DNA from 3 places in the Streptomyces sp. NPDC034111 genome. Region 2 is predicted to be linked to each of the others. Evidence: riboswitches for the same ligand, from Rfam matches in the RefSeq annotation. Region 2 holds a riboswitch; each other region holds the start of a gene.
The links. Region 2 has a riboswitch for cobalamin ahead of metE (5-methyltetrahydropteroyltriglutamate--homocysteine S-methyltransferase). Riboswitches for the same ligand answer to the same signal wherever they lie in the genome.

Region 1 (7,285 bases), on a different contig from region 2:
CGGTCCAGGCCACATCGAGGTTGAGCACGTCGTAGTCGCTGTTGCCGGACTGGCCCGCGGCCAGCAGCTGGCTGCGCTGGCCGTCGGCGGTGTCCGGCAGCTTGACGATCCGCACCGAGCGGCCGGTGCGCCGCTCGAAGGCCCGGATGAGGTCCTGGCGCACGCCCGTACTGCTGAGGTCGCTGCCGGTGGCCAGCACGATCGGGCCCTTCTCCGGGCCCGGCTCCGGACCCGCCGTACAGCCGACGGCCGCCACCGTCAGCAGCAGCGACAGGCCCAGTGAAAACAACGGCGAAAGGAACGCCTGCGGCCGGGCGGCCCGCCCGGTGGTCCGCGCGCCGCTCACCGGTCCCCCTTGCCCGCGGTGCCGATGGAGGCGACCAGCCCGGCCAGCAGGTCGGCGGCCTGCGGACCACCGGCCACACACTGTCCCCTGGACGCACCGGCCAGCCCCTGGAGGGCGAACGTGTCACAGCCGGCCCGGCCCGTCACCAGCGTCAGCACCGGCACCGCGGGCCGCTGCTTCAGCAGCCCGGTCAAGGTCCGCTCGACGCCCGCCGCACGCCGCGGGCCGCCGTCGTCCTCGTCCAGGATCAGCACGATGGCCTGATTGCTGCCGGCCGACTTCTTCATCTCCCGTACGGCGGCGGTCAGCGCCTCCTCCATCGCGGCGCCGTGGTCGACCAGTTCCCCCTTGGCGATCCGCTCCAGCGCCGCCTTGCCGGGGGCCGGGTCGGCGGTGCCCAGCGGGACCACCTGCCGCACCGCGCCGGGATCGTCGGGGTGCGCACGGTCGGGGAAGGTCCACAGGCCGTACGTGTGGTGGGCGCCGACCATCTCCAGGGCGCGGCCCGCGGCGCCGAGGGCCACCGGCAGCTTGCCGCCGTCGGCCATCGAGGTGGAGGTGTCCATCAGGATCAGCAGCCGGCTGGACTTCTGCGCCTTGTCGTAGCCGTTCAGTACCCGGGCGACCTGGTCGGCGCCGGCGGTGAAGGGGGTGACGGGGGCGTCGAGGTCGGTGTTGGCGCGGCTGCTGCGCAACGGGGAGCCCGGTGCGGGCGCCGGCGCCGTACCGTCCTCGCCCAGGACCCCCCGGTATCCCTGCGCGGTGAGGGTGCGCCGGCCGCCCGCCGGGGCGCGCAGCCAGTCCGCGAAGCGGTCGACCGCGGCCTGCCGGGGCGTGGCGTCCGCGGCACCGCGCCAGTCGACCCGGATCAGCGGATGGTCGAGCGCCGGGACGTTCTTGGGGTAGTACGCGGCGTAGCGGTCACCGGGGGCGAGTGCGGAGGGCAGGGCCGGGCAACTGCCGATGGCGTGGCCGAGGTTGAAGTCGGCCAGGGACTTCTCGGAGACCAGCGGCGCCGAGCGGGCGCCGCGGCCGGTGCCGGGGCGGCCCTGGTCGGCGGAGGGGCGCAGCGAGCACAGCAGCTCGGTGCTGTCCGCGTACTGGCTGCCCGGGGCGGAGAGCCGCCGTTCGGCGCCCTCGGCGAGGGCCGGGTCCAGGACGCCCGAGGTGCCGATGGGCGAGCCGTCGTCGGCGAGGTAGAGGCCGAGGGTGTGCAGCAGGCCGGTGCCGGACAGCACCGGGCTGGGGCGCAGCAGCTTCAGATCGCGGTGTGCGCTGTCGGTGCTGGTCAGCAGCTCCCGCCAGGACGGGTTCAGGGTGTCGACATCGTCCAGCCGCCTGGTGGCCGGGATGCCGACGACCAGCGGACTGTAGGCGACCGGGCCGGTGTTGCGCAGGGTCGCCGGGGAGCCCTTGGGCGGCATACCGCGGCGGGCCTCCTCGTAGTCGGCGGTGGATTCGGGGATCCACAGATCGGGCTGCGGCCCCGGCCGGTTGAGGAGGTCGGCGCCCTTGCCGGCACCCTTGTCGGCGCCCTTGCCGGCACCCTTGCCGTCCGGCGGTCCCCCTCCGGTGCCCTTGGCCTCGCCCTGCCAGCGCCCGGCGGCGGCGAAGCCCTGGTCGATCTGGTCCCTGGCGGCGGAGTAGACGGTGATCTGGGCCCGCCGGCAGCCGGCGGGCAGATCGCTCTCGCCGTGCAGCGGACGGGTGTTGAGCTCGGACATCTCATAGGCGAACGCCGCCTGGCGCAGGGCCGGTTCGGCCTCCGGGGCGGTGAGCAGCCGCAGTTCGAGGGCGGGCGGGCAGGGCGGCTGCGGCCGCAGCAGAGGCAGCACGGTCAGTGCGGTGGCGGTGAGGGCGAGGACGGCGCAGAGCGCGAGCAGCGGCTTCAGCCGGGGCCGCAGATGCTGGTTGGACCAGCGGCGTAAGCGGATCCGCGGCGGGGTGGGCAGCGGCACCTCGGGGGTGGCGAAGGACAGCACGACATCGTCGACGGTGTTCTGCTTCGCCGAACGGGGCTCCCATACGTCGCCCATCGGCGTGCGCTCACCGGCGAGCCGTACCCGCAGCTCCCGTACCAGGTCCTCGAAGGTGACGAACCGCCTTCCGGGGATGCCGTGTTCGAGGATCTGCACCATGGCTCGGGTGAAGAGGGTGCCGCCGGCCGGCTCCGCACCGCTGAAGATCCGGCGGTTGGGCTGGGCGGCCATCAGCAGCGACATCGGCTTGCGGTGGGAGTGGAAGGCTCCGCCCGCATTGCCCGCGTAGCAGCACTCCAGGACGATGACGACGCGCTCGGCCCGGGCGCTGTCGAGACAGGAGAGCACCACGTCCTGCCAGGAGACGGTGGTGTGGCTCTGCCGGGGCACCGACGCACCGACCATCAGCCGCAGATCGCCGCCGTCACTGCCGACCCAGCCGTGGCCGGAGAAGTGCACCAGCAGCAGACCGCGCGCCTCGTCCGCGGCGGCCTTGAGCGCCTGGCTCAGCTCCCACGGCTCGTGCGGACGGCACAGGGTGACCTCGCCGGCGGTGAACAGATCGGTGGCGGTCAGCGCACGCCGCAGCTCCGTGGGGTTGTCCTCCACCGCGGGCAGACCGGTCAGCGTGGCGTAGTCGTGGACAGCGATCAGCAGCGCCCGGTTGACCTTGCCCCGCGCGTCGTATTCGGACATCCGGGTCAGTCCTCGCCGGTGCTGCCGCTCTCCTGCGCGGGACTGCCGGGATCGGGGCGTCCGGGCTCGCCGACCGGGTGCACCGCACCGCCCGCGGCGACGTCGACGGCGGGCACCTCGCCCTCGGCGCGCTCCTCCTTACGGCGCCGCAGCCACTCCCGCAGCGCGATGCCCAGCCCCTTGGTGACCTCGGCGGCGGCCGCGCCCACGATCACCAGGATCAGATCGTCCACCCCCACGGCCATATCGCCCGCGCCGGGACCGTCCGCGGCGTCCGCCTCCTCGGCGGGCCGTGGCCGGTGCTCCCAGGAGTGCTCCCTGCTGCCGAGCCAGGGTTCACGCTCCAGCCACGCCCGGAGGTCGTCGACGTCCTGCTGCGGATTGTTCGTGCCCGTGACCCGGATACGGATCTCCTGACGCCCGGTGCTCTCCGGCATCCCCCAGCCCCCTTCCGGCGGCCCCTTCGCCGCCGTACGCCAGATAGTGACGCGGGATCAGGGGCGCGGGCAACCGTGTGTGACGCCACAACCACCCTGTGGCGTCCGCCACAGCGCCTGCCGCGGCACAGCACCGCAGGTCAAGGGTGAGTTGACGGGCCTTCGCGGGGCGTGGTGGACTGCCCGGGCCAATCGGCGACAGCAGAGGAAGTCCGGTGCGAATCCGGCGCGGTCCCGCCACTGTCACCGGGGAGCGTTCCTCCGACGAGGGCCACGGCCCGTACCCCGTACGGGCTGGAAGGCCGGAGGTCACGCCGATCCGGGAGCCAGGAGACTCTGGTCGCCGTCACGTCGAGCCAGGGCGCGGACCCTGAGTGAGGACATACCGCCATGCCCGGCCGCCGTTCGAGAGCTCCACTGCCCGCTGCCGCAGGGCTCCTTCGAGGCCTGACGGCAGGCTGACCCGATGCGCGGCGAACACGCGGGATATGCGTGCGGCGCGGCCCTCGGCTTCCTCGGCGACCTGATCGCGGCGGATCCACGGCGCGGCCATCCGGTGGCCGCGTTCGGCCGGGCCGCCGCCGCCGTCGAACGCCGGCTCTGGCGCGACCACCGCGGATACGGGGCGGCCCATGCCGTGCTGTGCGCGGGCGGCGCCGCCGCCGCTGCCGCCGTACTCCAGCGCGCCCTACGGCACCACCACGGCGCCCGCACCGCGCTGACCGCGGCGACGGTCTGGGCCGTCCTGGGCGGCACCTCGCTCGGACGCGAGGCACGCGCCCTCGGCGGGGCGCTCACCGTCGGCGATCTGGACGTGGCACGGGAGCGGCTGCCGCATCTGTGCGGGCGCGATCCGCAGGCGCTGGACGGGCCGCAGATGGCCCGCGCGGTGGTGGAGTCGGTCGCCGAGAACACCTCGGACGCCGTGGTCGGCGCCCTGGTGTGGGGCGCGCTCGGCGGGGTGCCCGGCCTGGTGGCGTTCCGCGCGGTCAACACCCTCGACGCGATGGTCGGTCACAAGTCGCCCCGCTACCGCCGCTTCGGCTGGGCCTCCGCACGGCTCGACGACCTCGCCGGATGGCCCGGCTCCCGGCTGACCGCCGCCCTGACCGTGCTCGCCGGCCCCGACCGGCGCGGCGCGCTGCGGGCCTGGCGGGCGGACGGCGCCGCGCACCCGAGCCCCAACGCGGGCCCGGTGGAGGCATCGTTCGCGGGCGCGCTGGGCGTACGGCTGGGCGGCACGCTGGCGTACGGCGGGCGGGTCGAACACCGCCCGGTGCTCAACGGCGCGGCACGGCCGCCCGTCGCGGACGACATCGAGCGGGCGGTACGGCTCTCACGGCGGGTCGGCGCGCTGGCGCTGGCGGCGACCGTGGCGGGGCGGCTGGCAGTGGGCGCGGCACGGCGCAGGAGCAGAAGGAGACACCGGTGAACGGGCGGGACAACGGGCAAAGGGGGCCGGCGTCCGGTGCGGGCGCCGGCGGTGGCCTGCTGGTGGCCGGAACGACGTCCGACGCCGGCAAGAGCGTGGTCACGGCGGGGATCTGCCGCTGGCTGGCCCGGCAGGGCGTACGCGTGGCGCCGTTCAAGGCCCAGAACATGTCGCTCAATTCGTTCGTCACCCGCGAGGGCGCGGAGATCGGGCGGGCCCAGGCGATGCAGGCCGCCGCGGCGCGCGTCGAGCCGACCGCGCTGATGAACCCCGTGCTGCTCAAGCCGGGCAGCGACCGCAGCAGCCAGGTGGTGCTGCTGGGCAAGCCGGTGGGCGAGCTCAGCGCCCGCGGCTACCACGCGGGCCGGCAGGAGCAGTTGCTCGGCACCGTCACCGACTGCCTGGCCGAACTGCGGCGCACCCACGACGCGGTGATCTGCGAGGGCGCCGGCAGCCCCGCCGAGATCAATCTGCGCCGCACCGACATCGTCAACATGGGCCTCGCCCGGGCCGCCCGGATACCGGTCGTCGTGGTCGGCGACATCGACCGCGGCGGGGTGTTCGCGTCGTTCTTCGGCACCACCGCACTGCTGTCACAGGAGGACCAGGCGCTGGTCGCCGGGTACCTCGTCAACAAGTTCCGGGGCGATGTGACGCTGCTGGAACCGGGCCTGGCGATGCTGCGCTCCCTCACGGGCCGGGCAACGCTGGGCGTCCTGCCCTTCGCCCACGGCCTCGGCATCGACGAGGAGGACGGACTGAGGGTGTCGCTGCGCGGCGCGGTCCGCGAGAGCGTGGTGGCGCCCCCGCACGGCGCGGACGTGCTGCGGGTCGCGGTCTGCGCCGTCCCGCTGATGTCGAACTTCACCGACGTGGACGCGCTGGCCGCCGAACCCGGCGTGGTGGTGCGCTTCGTGGACCGCCCCGAGGAACTGGCCGACGCCGACCTGGTCGTGCTGCCCGGCACCCGCGGCACCGTCCGCGCACTGCAATGGCTGCGCGACCGCGGACTGGCCGCGGCGATCGCCCGGCGGGCCGCCGAGGGCCGCCCCGTCCTCGGCATCTGCGGCGGCTACCAGATGCTCGGCGAGCACATCGACGACGAGGTCGAATCGAAGGCCGGCGCGGTCGAGGGGCTGGGGCTGCTGCCCGTACGGGTGCGGTTCGCGGCGGAGAAGACCCTCGCCCGCCCGGTCGGCGAGGCGCTCGGCGAACCGGTGGAGGGCTACGAGATCCACCACGGCGTCGCCGAGGTCACCGGCGGGGACGAGGCGTTCATGTCCGATGCCCACGGGCACGGCCTCGACGGCTGCCGGGTCGGCTCCGTATGGGGAACCCACTGGCACGGCTCGCTGGAGAGCGACGGCTTCCGCCGGGCCTTCCTGCGCCGGGTCGCGGACGACGCCGGCCGGGCGTTCGTCCCGGCCCCCGACACCAGCTTCGGCACCCTGCGCGAGCAGCAACTGGACCGGCTCGGCGATCTGATCGAGGAGCACGCGGACACCGGCGCCCTGCTGCGGCTGATCGAGAAGGGGGTACCGGAGGGGCTGCCGTTCGTGCCTCCGGGGGCGCCATGACGGGTACGCAAGCAACGGACCGGGGAGCCGACGGCGACGTGGAGGACGACACAGCATGACAACCGCGCACAACACGACCCCGCAGTACCCCTTCACCGCGGTCGTCGGGATGGCCGACCTGCGCCTCGCGCTGCTGCTCAACGCGGTCAGCCCCGCGGTCGGCGGGGTGCTGGTACGCGGCGAGAAGGGCACCGCCAAGTCCACCGCGGTCCGCGCGCTGGCGGCGCTGATGCCGACCGTGGACGTGGTCAGCGGCTGCCGCTTCGCCTGCGCACCCGCCGCGCCCGACCCCGGCTGCCCCGACGGGCCGCACGGCACCGGCGCCGTCGAGGACCGCCCGACCCGGATGGTCGAACTGCCCGTCGGCGCCTCCGAGGACCGGCTGGTCGGCGCGCTCGACATCGAACGGGCACTGTCCGAGGGCGTCAAGGCCTTCGAACCGGGCCTGCTGGCCGACGCGCACCGCGGCATCCTCTACGTCGACGAGGTCAACCTCCTCCACGACCACCTGGTGGACCTGCTGCTGGACGCCGCCGCCATGGGCGCCTCGTACGTGGAGCGCGAGGGCGTCTCCGTACGGCACGCCGCGCGCTTCCTGCTCGTCGGCACCATGAACCCCGAAGAGGGCGAACTGCGGCCGCAGTTGCTGGACCGCTTCGGGCTCACCGTCGAGGTCGCGGCCTCCCGGGAGCCGGACCAGCGGGTGGAGGTGGTCCGCCGCCGGCTGGCCTACGACGCCGATCCGGCCGGCTTCGCGGCACGCTGGGCCGACGAGGAGGAGGCCCTGCGCCGGCGCATCACCGCGGCGCGCGAACTGC
Region 2 (7,285 bases):
GCGGCGGTTCGGTGTGAAGGAGCCCAACATCTCGCCCTGGCGGCGTGCCGTCTGCGGTGACCTGACCTCGGCCTTCGACTTCAGCGGCAAGGACAGCGACCCCGCGTCGCTCCCGGGCACCGACGGCTACCAGCCGAAGGACCACGAGCGGCACCCCGACTACGTCCCCAAGGCGCCCGCCAACCCGGCCCTGCCCAAGCAGGAGTCCGGCTCGCGCCGTACCCGGCCGCTGCCGTACGCCCCGCTGGTGGACGGCTCCGCCGACCCGGCGGCCGGCAAGTTCACCCTGACCTTCAGCGGGGGTGCCGCGGCCGGCGCCTGCTTCCACGTCCGGTCGGGCAACCGCACCGACGGGCCCTGGACCTACACCACGGAGGCCGGCAAGAAGATCTCCGACACCTGGAACACGGCCTACTCCAAGGACGCCTACGACCTGTCGGTCTTCGGCCCGAACGGCTTCCTGCGCGTCTTCCAGGGCCCCGGCAAGACCGCAGGACCCGAGGTGACGGCCCGCCACGACAAGGGCACCGGCAACCTCAAGCTGACCTTGAAGAACGCCGGCAAGACCGACTGCAACCTCACGGTCACCAACGCCTACGACGGCACCAAGCAGACGTTCAAGGTGCGGGCCGGCGCCACCTGCGAGCACACCGTGGACCTGCGGGCCGGCAAGCGCTGGTACGACCTGACCGTGGTGTCCGACACCGACCGTACGTTCCTGCGGCGCCTCGCGGGGCACGTGGAGACCGGCGCGACCGGCGTCAGCGACCCGGCGTTCCTCACCGGCTGACACCCCCGCCACGCGTCCCGAAGGGCGCACGGTGAACGGGCCCCGCTGACCGGCAGCGGGGCCCGTTCCGTTCCGGCCTGCGCGGCGGACAGGCCGGACAGTGCTACAGCGCCGGGGGAGCCGGACGCGGCGCCTCGCCGCGGACCTCACGGGCCGCCGCCACCAGGTTCTCCAGCGCCGCACGCACCTCGGGCCAGCCGCGGGTCTTCAGCCCGCAGTCCGGGTTGACCCACAGCCGTTCGGCGGGGATCGCCTCAAGTGCGTTGTGCAGCAGGGCCGTTGCCTCTTGTGTGCGCGGTACGCGCGGCGAGTGGATGTCGTACACCCCGGGGCCCACCTCGCGCGGGTACCCGGCCGTGGCGAGTTCGCCGGCGACCTGCATATGGGAGCGGGCGGCCTCCAGGCTGATGACATCGGCGTCCAGGTCGTCGATGGCCGCGAGGATATCGCCGAACTCCGCGTAGCACATATGGGTGTGGATCTGGGTGTCGGCGCGGACACCGCTGGTGGTGAGGCGGAACGCCTCGGTGGCCCAGGCCAGATACGGCGCCTGGCCGGCGGCGCGCAGCGGCAGCGTCTCGCGCAGCGCCGGCTCGTCGACCTGGATGACCGCGCTGCCCGCCGCCTCCAGGTCGCGCACCTCGTCGCGCAGGGCGAGGGCCATCTGGCGGGCGGTGTCCGCGAGCGGCTGGTCGTCGCGGACGAAGGACCAGGCGAGCATCGTGACCGGGCCCGTCAGCATGCCCTTGACCGGCCGGTCGGTGAGCGACTGGGCGTAGGTCCACCAGCGCACCGTCATCGGCTCCGGCCGGGAGACATCTCCGGCGAGGACCGGCGGGCGGACGTAGCGGGTGCCGTAGGACTGGACCCAGCCGTGCTCGGTGGCGAGGTAGCCGGTGAGCTGTTCGGCGAAGTACTGGACCATGTCGTTGCGCTCCGCCTCACCGTGCACCAGCACATCGAGGCCGGCCTTCTCCTGGAAGGCCATCACCTCGCGGATCTCGGCCGCGATCCGCTCCTCGTACGCCGCGGTATCGAGGCGTCCGGCGCGCAGCCCGGCGCGGGCGGTGCGCACTTCGGCGGTCTGCGGGAACGAGCCGACGGTGGTGGTCGGCAGCAGCGGCAGGCCCAGGCGGGCGCGCTGGGCCGGGGACCGTTCGGCGTACGGCCGGTCGCGGCGGCCATCGGCGTCGGTGACGGCCGCGGCGCGGGCGCGTACCGCCGGGTCATGGGTGAGCGGTGAGCCGGCGCGGGCGGCCAGGGCGGCGCGGTTGGCGGCGAGTTCGGCCGCGATGGCGCTCGTCCCATGGGCCAGACCGCGCGCCAGCGTGACGATCTCCGCGGTCTTCTGCCGGGCGAAGGCCAGCCAGCGGGCGATCTGCGGATCGATGGCGCGCTCGGCGCCGGCGTCCAGCGGGACGTGCAGCAGCGAGCAGGAGGACGCCACATCGACCTGGCCGGCCAGGCCGAGGAGGGTGCCCAAAGTGGCCAGTGAGCGCTCGTAGTTGTTGAGCCACACATTGCGGCCGTCGACCACCCCGGCGATCAGGCGCTTGCCGGGCAGTCCGCCGGCCGCCGCCAGATCGTCGAGGTTGCCGGCCGCGGCGCCGGTGAAGTCCAGCGCCAGGCCGTCGACGGGCGCCTTGGCCAGCACCGGCAGCGCCTCGCCCAGCCGGTCGAAGTACGAGGCGACCAGCAGCTTCGGGCGGTCGGTGAGGGCGCCGAGGTCGCGGTAGGCGCGGGCGGCGGCGTTGAGTTCGGCGGGGGTGCGGTCCTGGACGAGGGCGGGCTCGTCGAGCTGCACCCACTCCGCGCCGGCCGCCCGGAGGGCAGCTAGCACCTCGGCGTAGACCGGCAGCAGCCGGTCGAGCAGCGTCAGCGGCTGGAAACCGGGCGCGGTACCGGGCGCGGGCTTGGCCAGCAGCAGGTAGCTGACCGGCCCGACCAGGACCGGGCGGGCGGCCAGGCCGAGCCCGAGGGCCTCGGTCACCTCGCCGACCTGCTTGGACGGGTCCGCGGCGAAGACCGTGTCGGGCCCCAACTCCGGGACGAGGTAGTGGTAGTTGGTGTCGAACCACTTGGTCATCTCCAGCGGCGCCACCTCCTGGGTGCCGCGGGCCATCGCAAAGTAGCCGTCCAGGGGGTCGGCGGCCACCGCGGCCCGGTGCCGGGCCGGGATCGCGCCGACCATCACGCTGGTGTCCAGGACGTGGTCGTAGTACGAGAAGTCGCCGGTCGGTACCTCGTCGAGGCCGGCCGCTGCGAGCTGCTGCCAGGTGCTCCGGCGCAGCCCGGCGGCGGTGGTGCGGAGGGCGTCCGCGCTCACCCGGCCCTTCCAGTAGCCCTCGATGGCCTTCTTCAGTTCCCGGTCCGGCCCCTGCCGGGGGTAGCCGTGCACGGTGGCCCGTACGGCCGCGGCCGCGGATGTGCTGGTCACGGAGCTCTCCTTCGCGAGCGTGTCTCCTGGGACCCCGGCGACGGGGGAGAGCGCGAAGGGATGGCCGACCGGGCGGCCGCGCGGGCGCATGCGCGCCGCCGTACCGCCTGCCGTGTCCGCCGACCCGCCCTCGAGGTCACCGAGATCACCCCGCGCACCGGTCGCGCGGGGGCACTGGCAGGTCTTCGGACTCGCGGGCACGTCCACCAAGGGCGGACATCTACTGGCCGTCGCTTCCCAGGCCCGCCGGGCCCAGTGCGTATGACGGCGGTCGTTCCCACACACCGCTGCGGGGCAGTCCCGGATTCCCACCGGGTTCCCTCTTACGACGCGCCTGCCTGGCGGACAGGGCGAACCAGTCGCGGTACGCACTCTAGGCGCTTACCGCCGCGCCGGTCACCCGCATTGCGCGCGCCTTGCGTTGGAGTGCGGTCGAACTCGTAGCGTGCGGACCACCAGCGGACGAAGGGAACGGGGAACGACCGTGCGTTACACACTGTTCGGCAGGACCGGCCTGCGGGTCAGCGAGCTGAGCCTGGGGACCATGACGTTCGGGGGCGAGGGGTGGGGCGCCTCCGAGGAGACCAGCGGGCGGATGCTGGACGCCTACGCGGACGCCGGCGGCAACTTCATCGACACCGCCAACAACTACACCGACGGCGTCGCCGAGCGGATCCTGGGGAAGTGGCTCGAAGGCCGCAGGGACAGCTTCGTCCTGGGCAGCAAGTACACCTGCGCGACCCACCAGGGGGACGTGAACGCGGCGGGCAACCACCGCAAGAGTCTGGTCCGGTCGGTGGAGGCGAGCCTGGCGCGGCTGCGCACCGACCACCTCGATGTGCTGTGGGTGCACGCCCGGGACCACTTCACCCCGGTCGAGGAGGTCATGCGGGCGCTCGATGACCTGGTCCGCTCGGGCAAGGTGCTCTACCTCGGCGTCTCCGACTGGGCGGCCTGGGAGATCGCACAGGCCAACACCCTGGCCGAACTGCGCGGCTGGACCGCGTTCGCCGGCTCGCAGCTGCGCTACAACCTGCTGGAACGCACGCCCGAGCGGGAACTGCTGCCGCAGGCCCGCGCCTTCGACCTGGCCGTGCTGGCCTGGGCGCCGCTCGCGGCCGGCAAGCTCACCGGCAAGTATCGGCGCGGTGAGACGGGCCGGCTGGACACCGCCGCCTCCCGCACCCGGGAGCACAACGAGGAGGAGACCATCACCGCGGTGCTGGAGATCGCCGAACAGGGCGGCTGGAGCCCGGCGCAGGTGGCGCTGGCGTGGCTGCGCAGCCGTCCGGGCAACATCGTCCCGATCATCGGCGCTTCCAAGGAGAGCCAGCTCGCCGACAATCTCGGGTCCGTCGAGGTCGCGCTGGACGGGGACGCGCTGGTGCGGCTCGACCGGACGAGCGAGGTACCGCTGGGCTTCCCGCACGACTTCCTGGGGCAGCCGGGCATCGTCGAGGGCGTCTACGGCGACCGCTGGGCCGACATCGAGGACCGGCGCTCGACCTACCGGCGTACGACGCGCGGGGTCAGCTGAGCGCCCCGGCGCCCGTTACGCCGAACGCCGCCGCCCGGATGGCCGGGTGGCGGCGTCTGCGCTCTAGTGAGGAGGGTGGCCCGCCCGGGACCGGACCGAAGGAGACCGACGCCCCATGAGGAACCGCCGCAGGAGGAACCGCCCTCTAGGGGCCGTCGCGCGGACGGCGCCGGCCGCGCTGACCGCCGTCCTTGTCGCCGTGGGCGCCGGCGGCTGCTCCGACGGCAACGGGGGCACCACACCCGAGAAGACCCGGACGCCCTCGCCCGCCCCGTCCGCAACGCACAGCCCCGGCGCCACCGGCCCGAGCAGTGCCTCTCCCGCGGCCGCGCGCATCGTCATCAAGGACTTCGCCTTCAAGCCGGCCACCCTGACCGTACGCCCCGGAGCCAAGGTCACCGTCGTCAACGAGGACTCCACCGCGCACGATGTGAGCGCCACCGGCCCCAAGGCCTTCGACACCGGCGACATCGGGCCGGGGAAGACGGCCACCTTCACCGCGCCCGCCAAGCCCGGCAACTACCCCTACCTCTGCGACATCCACCCGTACATGAAGGCCTCGCTCAGCGTGCGCTGAGGTGACACCGATGACGCCGACCCGTACCCCAGGAACACTGCTCGCGCGGCTGCTGGCCGCGGCCGGCCTGGCGCTGGTCGCCTATCTGCACGCGATGCTGGCCGGCCGCTTCGACGCGGTCGCCGCGACGGTCAGTCAGGGCACGCTCTTCCGCGTCGAGGCCGCGCTGGCCGCGCTCGCCGCCCTGCTGGTGCTGGTCGTGCGCCGGCCGGCCACCGATGCGTTCGCATGGCTGGTGGCGGCCGGCGGGCTGGCGCTCGTGCTGATCTACACCTATGTGGACGTCGGCAGGCTGGGCCCGGTGCCAAACATGTACGACCCGGGCCTGTCCCGTGACAAGAAGCTCACCGTCCTCGGCCAGGCCGTCGCCGTCGTGGCCACGACCTTTCTGCTGCTCACCCGTCGCCGGGGGCCGGGCCGGCACCGCAGATGAGCGGGCCGGCGGGCCGCGCCGCTACTTCAGCGCGCTGCGCTGCTGCCACTCCGACCAGCTCTCCTGCCAGACCTCCAGGCCGTTGCCGACCTCGGTCTTGTTGGGGTTGGTGGTGCCCTTCACCTCGACCGTGGCGCCGATCGGGAGGAAGTCGTAGATCTTCTTGGCGTCCGAGGTGGTCATGCCGAAGCAGCCGTGGCTGTTGTTCTCCACGCCGATCGACTTGTTCCAGGGGGCGGAGTGCAGGAAGGTGCCGGACGCGGTCATGTGGGTGACCCACTGTGAGGGCAGGCTCCACTCCGTGCCGTGGCCGATGGTGGACGAGTCCATCGTCTCCGCCGCGTTCTTGCTGCGTACGGTGTGCACCCCGCCGCGGGTCGGGTCCTGGGGGGAGCCCGCGGAGCCCTTGATGGTGCCGACGCTCTTGCCGTTCTCGTACATCGTCAGGGTGTGCGAGGGAACGTCGATGACGGCCTTGCGGTCGGTGCCGATGGTGAAGCCGAAGTTGTAGTCCCGGGCGAACCAGCCGCCCTGGTCACCGGAGTTGATTCCGGACAGTGCGCCCTTCACGGAGACCTTGGTGCCGGCCGGCCAGTAGGTCTTGGGCCGCCAGTCGATCCGGTCCTTGCCGGAGTAGTCCTTGACCCAGCCCCAGGCCCCCTCGACCTTGGGCTGGCTGGTGACCTTCAGCGCCTTCTCGATCTCCGCGCGCCGGTCCTTGGCTATCGGCTGGTCGAAGAGGAACGACACCGGCATTCCGGTGCCGACGGTCTGACCGCCGCCCGGGGTGTTGGTGAGCTTGTTGATCTTGTCGGCCTGCTCCGTGGTGAAGACGGAGGTGGCGGCGGACTCCTTGCCCTGCGTGGACTTCGCCTTGGTCTTCACCGTGTAGGTGGTCTGCGGACGGACCTTGCCCTCGGACTTCCATGCCGTGCCGCCACCGGTCAGCGTCCCGGTGACCGTGCCGCCCTTGTTGTCCTTGACCTCGACCGAGGTGAGCTTTCCGCCCTCGGCCCGTACGGATATCGCCGAGCCGAGCTTGACCGACTTGCTGCCCGCGGCCGGGGTGACGGTCACCTTGGCCGCCGGCTCGTCCGCCTTCGACGAGTCGGCTCCCCCTCCGCACGCGGACAGCAGTCCGGCCGCCGCTATCAGGGCGGGTATGTACCGGGCGGGGTGGCGACGGAGTGCGGCGTGCACGGGAGTCCCTCCAAAGCAGACAGCTGGCAGTGGCGGGTCCAGGCCCCGTGAGGGCGAAACCGTCAAAGGCTGCCAATGCACCCGCCGCATATGCAGAGGGGCTGTCGGCCGAGGTGGTTGTCCGGTGCACCGGATATTCAGGACACAGTTCGATATCGAGAGGGCACCCGCCCACGGCGGGTGCCCTCTCGTGTCAGGTGGTGGAGCGTCAGGTGGACGGCGGGGTTTCGTGGCCGCCGGTGGTGGAGTCGCCACCGGTGGTCGACTCGCCGCCCGTGGAGGACTCGCCGCTGGAGTACTGGCTGCCCGTG
Region 3 (7,285 bases), on a different contig from region 2:
GGCCTGGAGCCGACCTCCCAGCTGCTGGACATCGGCTATGTCACCGCCGACGACCGGCTGGCCGGGCTGCTGGACATCGCCCCCGGCGGCAGGGCGCTGCGCATCGAACGGCTGCGGCTGGCCAGCGGTGAACCGATGGCCATCGAGACCACCCATCTGTCCGCCAAGCGCTTCCCCTCACTGCGCCGCAACCTCGTCAAGTACACCTCGCTCTACACCGCGCTGGCCGAGGTCTACGACGTCCGGCTCGCGGAGGCCGAGGAGACCATCGAGACCTCGCTGGCCACCCCGCGCGAGGCCGGGCTGCTGGGCACCGACGTCGGCCTGCCGATGCTGATGCTCTCCCGGCACTCGCTCGACGCCCAGGGCCGGCCGGTGGAGTGGGTGCGCTCGGTCTACCGCGGCGACCGCTACAAGTTCGTCGCCCGGCTCCAGCGCCCCGCGGACTGACCGGCTCGTTTCCCGTTCCCCGTTCCCCGGTCTCCGGCCCCTGCGGCGTGGCGCCGTGCAGGAATTCTTCATACCGATATGCGGACAGCTAGTGACGCGCGCCACGGCCCTGCCATAGATTTCCAGCCGATCACCGGAGATCGCCACGGACGGAGCCAGCGATGCCAGAGCCAGCCGAATCCCTGACCAGCAGACCCCCCGTCGTCACGCCGGCACGTGTGGTGGCCGGACTGTGCCTGCTCGCTCCGTTCGTGGCGATGCTGTGGGTGAACTCGTACGCGCGGATCGAGCCCAAGCTCACCGGCATCCCGTTCTTCTACTGGTACCAGATGCTCTGGGTGCTGATCTCGACGGCGCTGACGACCGTCGCGTACAAGCTCGTCCGGCATGAGCAGCGCGTGCGCAAGGGCGGTGCGGACCAGTGACACCGACCACCACCGCACCGGACGCCCTGGCCGTCCTTGCCGCTTCCCAGACCAAGGGCGTCAACGGCGTGGCCCTCGCCGTCTTCGTCTTCTTCTTCCTGGCCGTGACGGTCATGGGCTTCCTCGCCGCCCGCTGGCGCAAGGCCGAGGAGTCCGCCAACCTCGACGAATGGGGCCTGGGCGGACGCAGCTTCGGCACCTGGATCACCTGGTTCCTGCTGGGCGGTGACCTCTACACCGCGTACACCTTCGTGGCCGTCCCGGCGGCGATCTACACGGCGGGCGCCGCCGGCTTCTTCGCCGTCCCGTACACGATCCTCGTCTACCCGCTGATCTTCACCTTCCTCCCGCGCCTGTGGTCGGTCTCGCACAAGCACGGCTACGTCACCACCTCGGACTTCGTCCGCGGCCGCTTCGGCTCCAAGGGACTGTCGCTGGCCGTGGCGCTGACCGGCATCCTCGCCACGATGCCGTACATCGCGCTCCAACTGGTCGGCATCCAGGCGGTCCTGGACGTGATGGGCATCGGCGGCGGCGAACACACCAACTGGTTCGTCAAGGACCTGCCGCTGCTGATCGCCTTCGCGGTGCTGGCTGCCTACACGTACTCCTCCGGCCTGCGTGCCCCCGCGCTCATCGCGTTCGTCAAGGACGGCCTGATCTACCTGGTCATCGCCGTGGCGATCATCTACATCCCGATCAAGCTGGGCGGATTCGGGCACATCTTCGACGCGGCGGGCGAGGCGCTCGCCCAGCCCGGGCCCGTGCCCGGCAAACCGCGGGGCGAGCTCACCAGCGGCCCCAACGCCCAGTGGGCGTACGCCACGCTGGCCCTCGGCTCGGCGCTGGCCCTGTTCATGTACCCGCACTCCATCACGGCCACGCTGTCCTCCCGCAGCCGCAACGTCATCCGCCGCAACACCACGATCCTGCCGCTGTACTCCCTGATGCTGGGTCTGCTGGCGCTGCTCGGCTTCATGGCGATCACGGCCGGTACGGATATCCAGGGCAATCCGCAGCTGGCCATCCCGCAGCTGTTCGAGGACATGTTCCCCAGCTGGTTCTCGGGTGTGGCGTTCGCCGCGATCGGCATCGGCGCGCTGGTGCCCGCGGCCATCATGTCGATCGCCGCGGCCAACCTGTTCACCCGCAACGTCTACAAGGACTTCCTCAAGCCGGCCGCCACGCCCGAGCAGGAGCACAAGGTCGCCAAGCTCGTCTCCCTGCTGGTCAAGGTCGGCGCCCTGGTCTTCGTCCTCACCATGGACAAGACCGTCGCCATCAACTTCCAGCTGCTGGGCGGCATCTGGATCCTCCAGACCATGCCGTCGCTGGTCGGCGGCCTGTTCACCCGCTGGTTCCACCGCTGGGCGCTGCTGACCGGCTGGGCGGCCGGCATGCTCTACGGCACCCTCGCCGCCTACGGCGTCGCCAGCCCGACGCAGGCCCACTTCGGCGGCTCCAGCAAGGAGATCCCCGGCATCGGTGAGATCGGCTACATCGGCCTGACGGCCTTCGTCCTGAACGTCGTGGTCACGGTGGTCCTCACCCTCGCCCTGAAGGCCATGAAGGCCCCCGACGGCCCCGACGAGACCAGCCCCTCCGACTACACCGCGGACGCCGGCGACAAGGGCGTCACCGTCGAACTGCCCCCGGCCACGGCAGGGTCGCCGGCCGGTCACTGAGCCACCGGCCGCTCTTCACCAACGGGCCGTCGCGTCCCTTCGGGGGTGCGGCGGCCCGTTGGCGTGCCGGCGGGGCCAGTTCGCCCGGTCCTTCGACCGCTCGGTTTCGCGCATGCGGCCCACGGGGCCGGGAGGCGCGGGACGAGGCCACTGACAGACACCGCGTGATCACTCTCGACACACTAGATGTGGGGGTGCGCCTGAGGGGCCACCACCACATGTATGCTCGTCCTCGCTGTCGCCGCAGGGGAATCCGGTGCGAATCCGGAACTGTCCCGCAACGGTGTGGGAGCGCGCCGGTGGCCTGATGACGGCCTCTCGCGCGCCCGTGTAGTCCGAGGACCTGCCGACGGTACGTCCGCACCGCCATGGGTGTGGACGTCGATACGTCCGGGCCCCGAGGGATGGGCCGGTGGACGCCGCGCGGTGTGCCCGCGCACCCCTGATCGTCATGGGGTGCCGCATGCCCGCGTGCGCCCGTCGCCCCCCTCCTGGCCCCCGCCGAGTGAGGGAGAGCATCACGTGACCATCGCGCCAACGGAGCCCGCGTCAGACGCCGAGGTCGTGCCGCCTGCCGTGGTCACGCCTGGAACCCCCGCCGGGCCGGGCGAGGACGGACAGGACGGTCCGGGTGTTGCGCTGCTGCGCACCCTGACCGAGCTGACCGAGGACCTGACCGCGACCGACCCCGGCAAGGTGGCCGCCGCCGCCCTGCGCGGCCGGCACGCGGGCTCCGACGAGGCCGAACTGCGGTCGCTGGCCATCGAGGCCGCGGCCGGTCTGATCGGCGACGAGCCGCAGTACTCCAAGCTCGCCGCGCGGCTGCTCACCCTCTCGATCTCGGAGGAGGCGGCCGCACAGGGGGCGGTCGCCTTCTCCGCCTCCATCGAGGTCGGCCACCGCGAGGGGCTGATCGCCGATGAGACCGCGGAGTTCGTACGGACGCACGCCGGGCGGCTGGACGCGCTGGTCGACCAGGCGCTCACGGACGGGGCCGACGACCGGTTCGGGTACTTCGGACTGCGTACGCTGCACTCGCGCTACCTGCTGCGCCACCCCACCACCCGTCAGGTCATCGAGACCCCCCAGCACTTCCTGCTGCGGGTGGCCTGCGGCCTGGCCGAGGACCACACCGAGCGGGCCGTGGCCGATGTCGCCGAGCTCTACCGTCTGACCAGCTCGCTGTCGTACCTGCCCTCCTCCCCCACCCTCTTCAACTCCGGTACCCGCCACCCCCAGATGTCGTCCTGCTACCTGCTGGACTCTCCGCTGGACGAGCTGGACTCGATCTACGACCGGTACCACCAGGTCGCCCGGCTCTCCAAGCACGCCGGCGGCATCGGCCTCTCGTACTCCCGCATCCGCGCCCGCGGTTCGCTGATCCGCGGCACCAACGGGCACTCCAACGGCATCGTGCCCTTCCTGCGCACGCTGGACGCCTCGGTCGCGGCCGTGAACCAGGGCGGCCGGCGCAAGGGCGCCGCCTGTGTGTACCTGGAGACCTGGCACGCGGACATCGAGGAGTTCCTGGAGCTGCGCGACAACACCGGTGAGGAGGCCCGCCGTACCCACAACCTGAACATCGCGCACTGGATCCCCGACGAGTTCATGCGCCGGGTCGAGGCGGACACCGACTGGTCGCTGTTCTCGCCCTCGGACGTCCCGGAGCTGGTGGACCTGTGGGGCGAGGAGTTCGACGCCGCGTACCGCAAGGCCGAGGCCGAGGGCCGGGCGCTCAAGCAGATCCCGGCCCGGGTGCTGTACTCGCGCATGATGCGCACCCTGGCGCAGACCGGCAACGGCTGGATGACCTTCAAGGACGCCGCCAACCGCACCGCCAACCAGACCGCCGAGCGCGGCAAGGTCGTGCACTCCTCCAACCTGTGCACCGAGATCCTGGAGGTGACCGACGACGGGGAGACCGCGGTCTGCAACCTCGGCTCGGTCAACCTCGCCGCCCACCTGGGGGCGGACGGTGAGATGGACTGGGAGCAGCTGGACGCCACGGTCCGTACGGCCGTCACCTTCCTCGACCGCGTCGTGGACATCAACTTCTACCCGACCGAGCAGGCCGGCGCCTCCAACTCCCGCTGGCGCCCGGTCGGTCTGGGCCTGATGGGCCTTCAGGACGTCTTCTTCCGGCTGCGGCTGCCCTTCGACTCGCCCGAGGCGCAGGAGCTGTCCACCCGGATCTCCGAGCGGATCATGCTCGCCGCCTACGAGGCGTCCGCCGACCTCGCCGAGCGGCACGGCCCGCACCCGGCCTGGTCCGCGACCCGCACCGCCCGTGGAGTGCTGCACCCGGACCACTACCCCAACGCCGAGCCCCGCTGGGCGGACCGCTGGGCGGCGCTGCGCAGCCGTATCGCCATGACCGGAATGCGTAACTCGCTGCTGCTGGCGATCGCGCCGACCGCGACCATCGCCTCGATCGCCGGCGTGTACGAGTGCATCGAGCCGCAGGTCTCCAACCTCTTCAAGCGCGAGACGCTGTCCGGCGAGTTCCTCCAGGTCAACGCCTATCTGATCGAGGAGCTCAAGGCCCTGGGACTGTGGGACGCCCGGACCCGTGACGCGCTGCGCGAGGCGAACGGCTCGGTGCAGGACGTCAGTTGGATCCCCGAGGAGATCCGGGCGCTGTACCGCACCGCCTGGGAGATCCCGCAGCGCGCCCTGATCGACATGGCCGCGGCCCGTACGCCGTACCTGGACCAGAGCCAGTCGCTGAACCTCTTCATGGCGTCGCCGACCATCGGCAAGCTCAGCTCGATGTACGCCTACGCCTGGAAGCGCGGCATCAAGACGACGTACTACCTGCGTTCCCGTCCGGCGACCCGGATCGCCCAGTCGGCCCGCGGCACCTCCGCCGCGTCCGTCCCCGTGCCGCAGCAGGTCACCGACCCCGAGGCGGTCGCCTGCTCCCTGGAAAACCCCGAGTCCTGCGAGGCCTGCCAGTAATGTCCCACCCGTCGCCCGACCACCGCCCCTCAACGACGGCGCTGCGCGCCGGCAGCCCCACCGAGACGAATGCCGCAGCGGCGCACACCGCCACCACCGGCGCGAAGAACCTCCTCGACCCGGGCTTCGAGCTGACGCTGCGTCCGATGCGGTACCCGGAGTTCTACGACCGGTACCGCGACGCGATCAAGAACACCTGGACCGTGGAGGAGGTCGACCTCCACTCCGACGTCGCCGACCTCGCCAAGCTCTCGCCGGGCGAGCAGCACATGATCGGCCGGCTGGTCGCGTTCTTCGCGACCGGTGACTCGATCGTCGCCAACAACCTGGTGCTGACGCTCTACAAGCACATCAACTCCCCCGAGGCGCGGCTGTACCTGAGCCGTCAGCTCTTCGAGGAGGCGGTGCACGTCCAGTTCTATCTGACGCTGCTGGACACCTATCTGCCCGACCCGGAGGACCGCGCCGCCGCCTTCGCGGCCGTGGAGAACATCCCCTCCATCCGTGAGAAGGCCGAGTTCTGCTTCAAGTGGATGGACTCGGTCGAGAGCATCGACCGGCTGGAGTCCAAGGCCGACCGGCGCCGCTTCCTGCTCAACCTGATCTGCTTCGCGGCGTGCATCGAGGGCCTGTTCTTCTACGGCGCCTTCGCCTACGTCTACTGGTTCCGCTCGCGCGGTCTGCTGCACGGGCTCGCCACCGGCACCAACTGGGTCTTCCGGGACGAGTCCATGCACATGGAGTTCGCCTTCTCCGTGGTGGACACCGTCCGCGAGGAGGAGCCCGACCTCTTCGACGACAAGCTGGAGCAGCAGGTCACCGAGATGCTCAGGGAGGCCGTCGAGGCGGAGCTCCAGTTCGGCCGCGACCTGTGCGGTGACGGCCTGCCGGGGATGAACACCGAGTCGATGCGCGAGTACCTCCAGTGCGTCGCCGACCAGCGGCTTCAGCGGCTCGGCTTCGCGCCTGTGTACGGCTCGGAGAACCCGTTCTCCTTCATGGAGCTCCAGAACGTCCAGGAGCTGACCAACTTCTTCGAGCGCCGGGCCTCCGCCTATCAGGTCGCCGTCGAGGGTTCGGTCTCCTTCGACGACGACTTCTAGAGACGGGCAACTCCCCCGGCCGCGACGCCCCTTCAGCCTGGTCAACCCCCGATTGTGAGCGTTCTGTTACCTCGGCAACCGGAGCCGTGGCCCGCGCATCTATCTGGGTATGAAGGGCACGAAGGGGCGTCGCCGGTTCATCGACTATCCGCGCCGGGGCCGGGAGGGGCCGCGCCGCTGGCTGCCGTCATGGCGGCTGTGGCTCGGCACCCTCGGCTTCGGCATCCTCTCGCTGGCCGGGCTGTTCGCCATTGTGTATGCAAATGTCGACATCCCGAACGAGAATACGCTGGCCGGACAGGAGGCCACCGTCTACTACTGGGCGGACGGCAGCCAGATGGTGAGCGTGGGCGCCGTCAACCGGCAGAACGTCGCCCTCGACAAGGTGCCGGACTCCGTCGAGAACTCCGTCATCGCCGCGGAGAACGCCACCTTCTACAGCGACCCGGGCATCTCCTTCCAGGGCATCGCCCGCGCGGTGGTCAATATGGTCTCCGGTGAGGAGACCCAGGGCGGCTCCACCATCACCCAGCAATATGTGAAGAACACCTATCTCTCGCAGGACCAGACGGTCACCCGCAAGCTGAGGGAATTCATCATTGCGCTGAAGGTGAGCAATCAGCAGTCCAAGCAGGAGATTCTGCGCGGCTACCTCAACACCAGC

Region 1: it holds a riboswitch for cobalamin, as region 2 does, so the genes downstream of both, ACZ55A_RS00345 (cobalamin biosynthesis protein) here and metE (5-methyltetrahydropteroyltriglutamate--homocysteine S-methyltransferase) in region 2, are expected to answer to the same signal.
Region 3: it holds a riboswitch for cobalamin, as region 2 does, so the genes downstream of both, ACZ55A_RS18815 (ribonucleoside-diphosphate reductase subunit alpha) here and metE (5-methyltetrahydropteroyltriglutamate--homocysteine S-methyltransferase) in region 2, are expected to answer to the same signal.

Annotation. Positions count from the first base shown of each region.
Region 1 is NZ_JBVIST010000001.1:62,901-70,185, forward strand. It holds gene ACZ55A_RS00330 (extracellular solute-binding protein) at 1-346, opposite strand, end outside; gene ACZ55A_RS00335 (caspase family protein) at 343-3,021, opposite strand; gene ACZ55A_RS00340 (hypothetical protein) at 3,027-3,458, opposite strand; cobalamin riboswitch at 3,663-3,795, shown strand; gene ACZ55A_RS00345 (cobalamin biosynthesis protein) at 3,925-4,890, shown strand; gene ACZ55A_RS00350 (cobyric acid synthase) at 4,887-6,467, shown strand; gene ACZ55A_RS00355 (putative cobaltochelatase) at 6,523-7,285, shown strand, end outside.
Region 2 is NZ_JBVIST010000005.1:96,582-103,866, reverse strand. It holds gene ACZ55A_RS14925 (phosphocholine-specific phospholipase C) at 1-790, shown strand, start outside; gene metE (5-methyltetrahydropteroyltriglutamate--homocysteine S-methyltransferase) at 894-3,227, opposite strand; cobalamin riboswitch at 3,401-3,587, opposite strand; gene ACZ55A_RS14915 (aldo/keto reductase) at 3,712-4,764, shown strand; gene ACZ55A_RS14910 (cupredoxin domain-containing protein) at 4,964-5,341, shown strand; gene ACZ55A_RS14905 (hypothetical protein) at 5,352-5,774, shown strand; gene ACZ55A_RS14900 (L,D-transpeptidase family protein) at 5,796-6,974, opposite strand; gene ACZ55A_RS14895 (DUF6777 domain-containing protein) at 7,183-7,285, opposite strand, start outside.
Region 3 is NZ_JBVIST010000007.1:128,444-135,728, reverse strand. It holds gene ACZ55A_RS18830 (GntR family transcriptional regulator) at 1-450, shown strand, start outside; gene ACZ55A_RS18825 (DUF3311 domain-containing protein) at 612-875, shown strand; gene mctP (monocarboxylate uptake permease MctP) at 902-2,560, shown strand; cobalamin riboswitch at 2,779-2,925, shown strand; gene ACZ55A_RS18815 (ribonucleoside-diphosphate reductase subunit alpha) at 3,083-5,518, shown strand; gene ACZ55A_RS18810 (ribonucleotide-diphosphate reductase subunit beta) at 5,518-6,621, shown strand; gene ACZ55A_RS18805 (transglycosylase domain-containing protein) at 6,731-7,285, shown strand, end outside.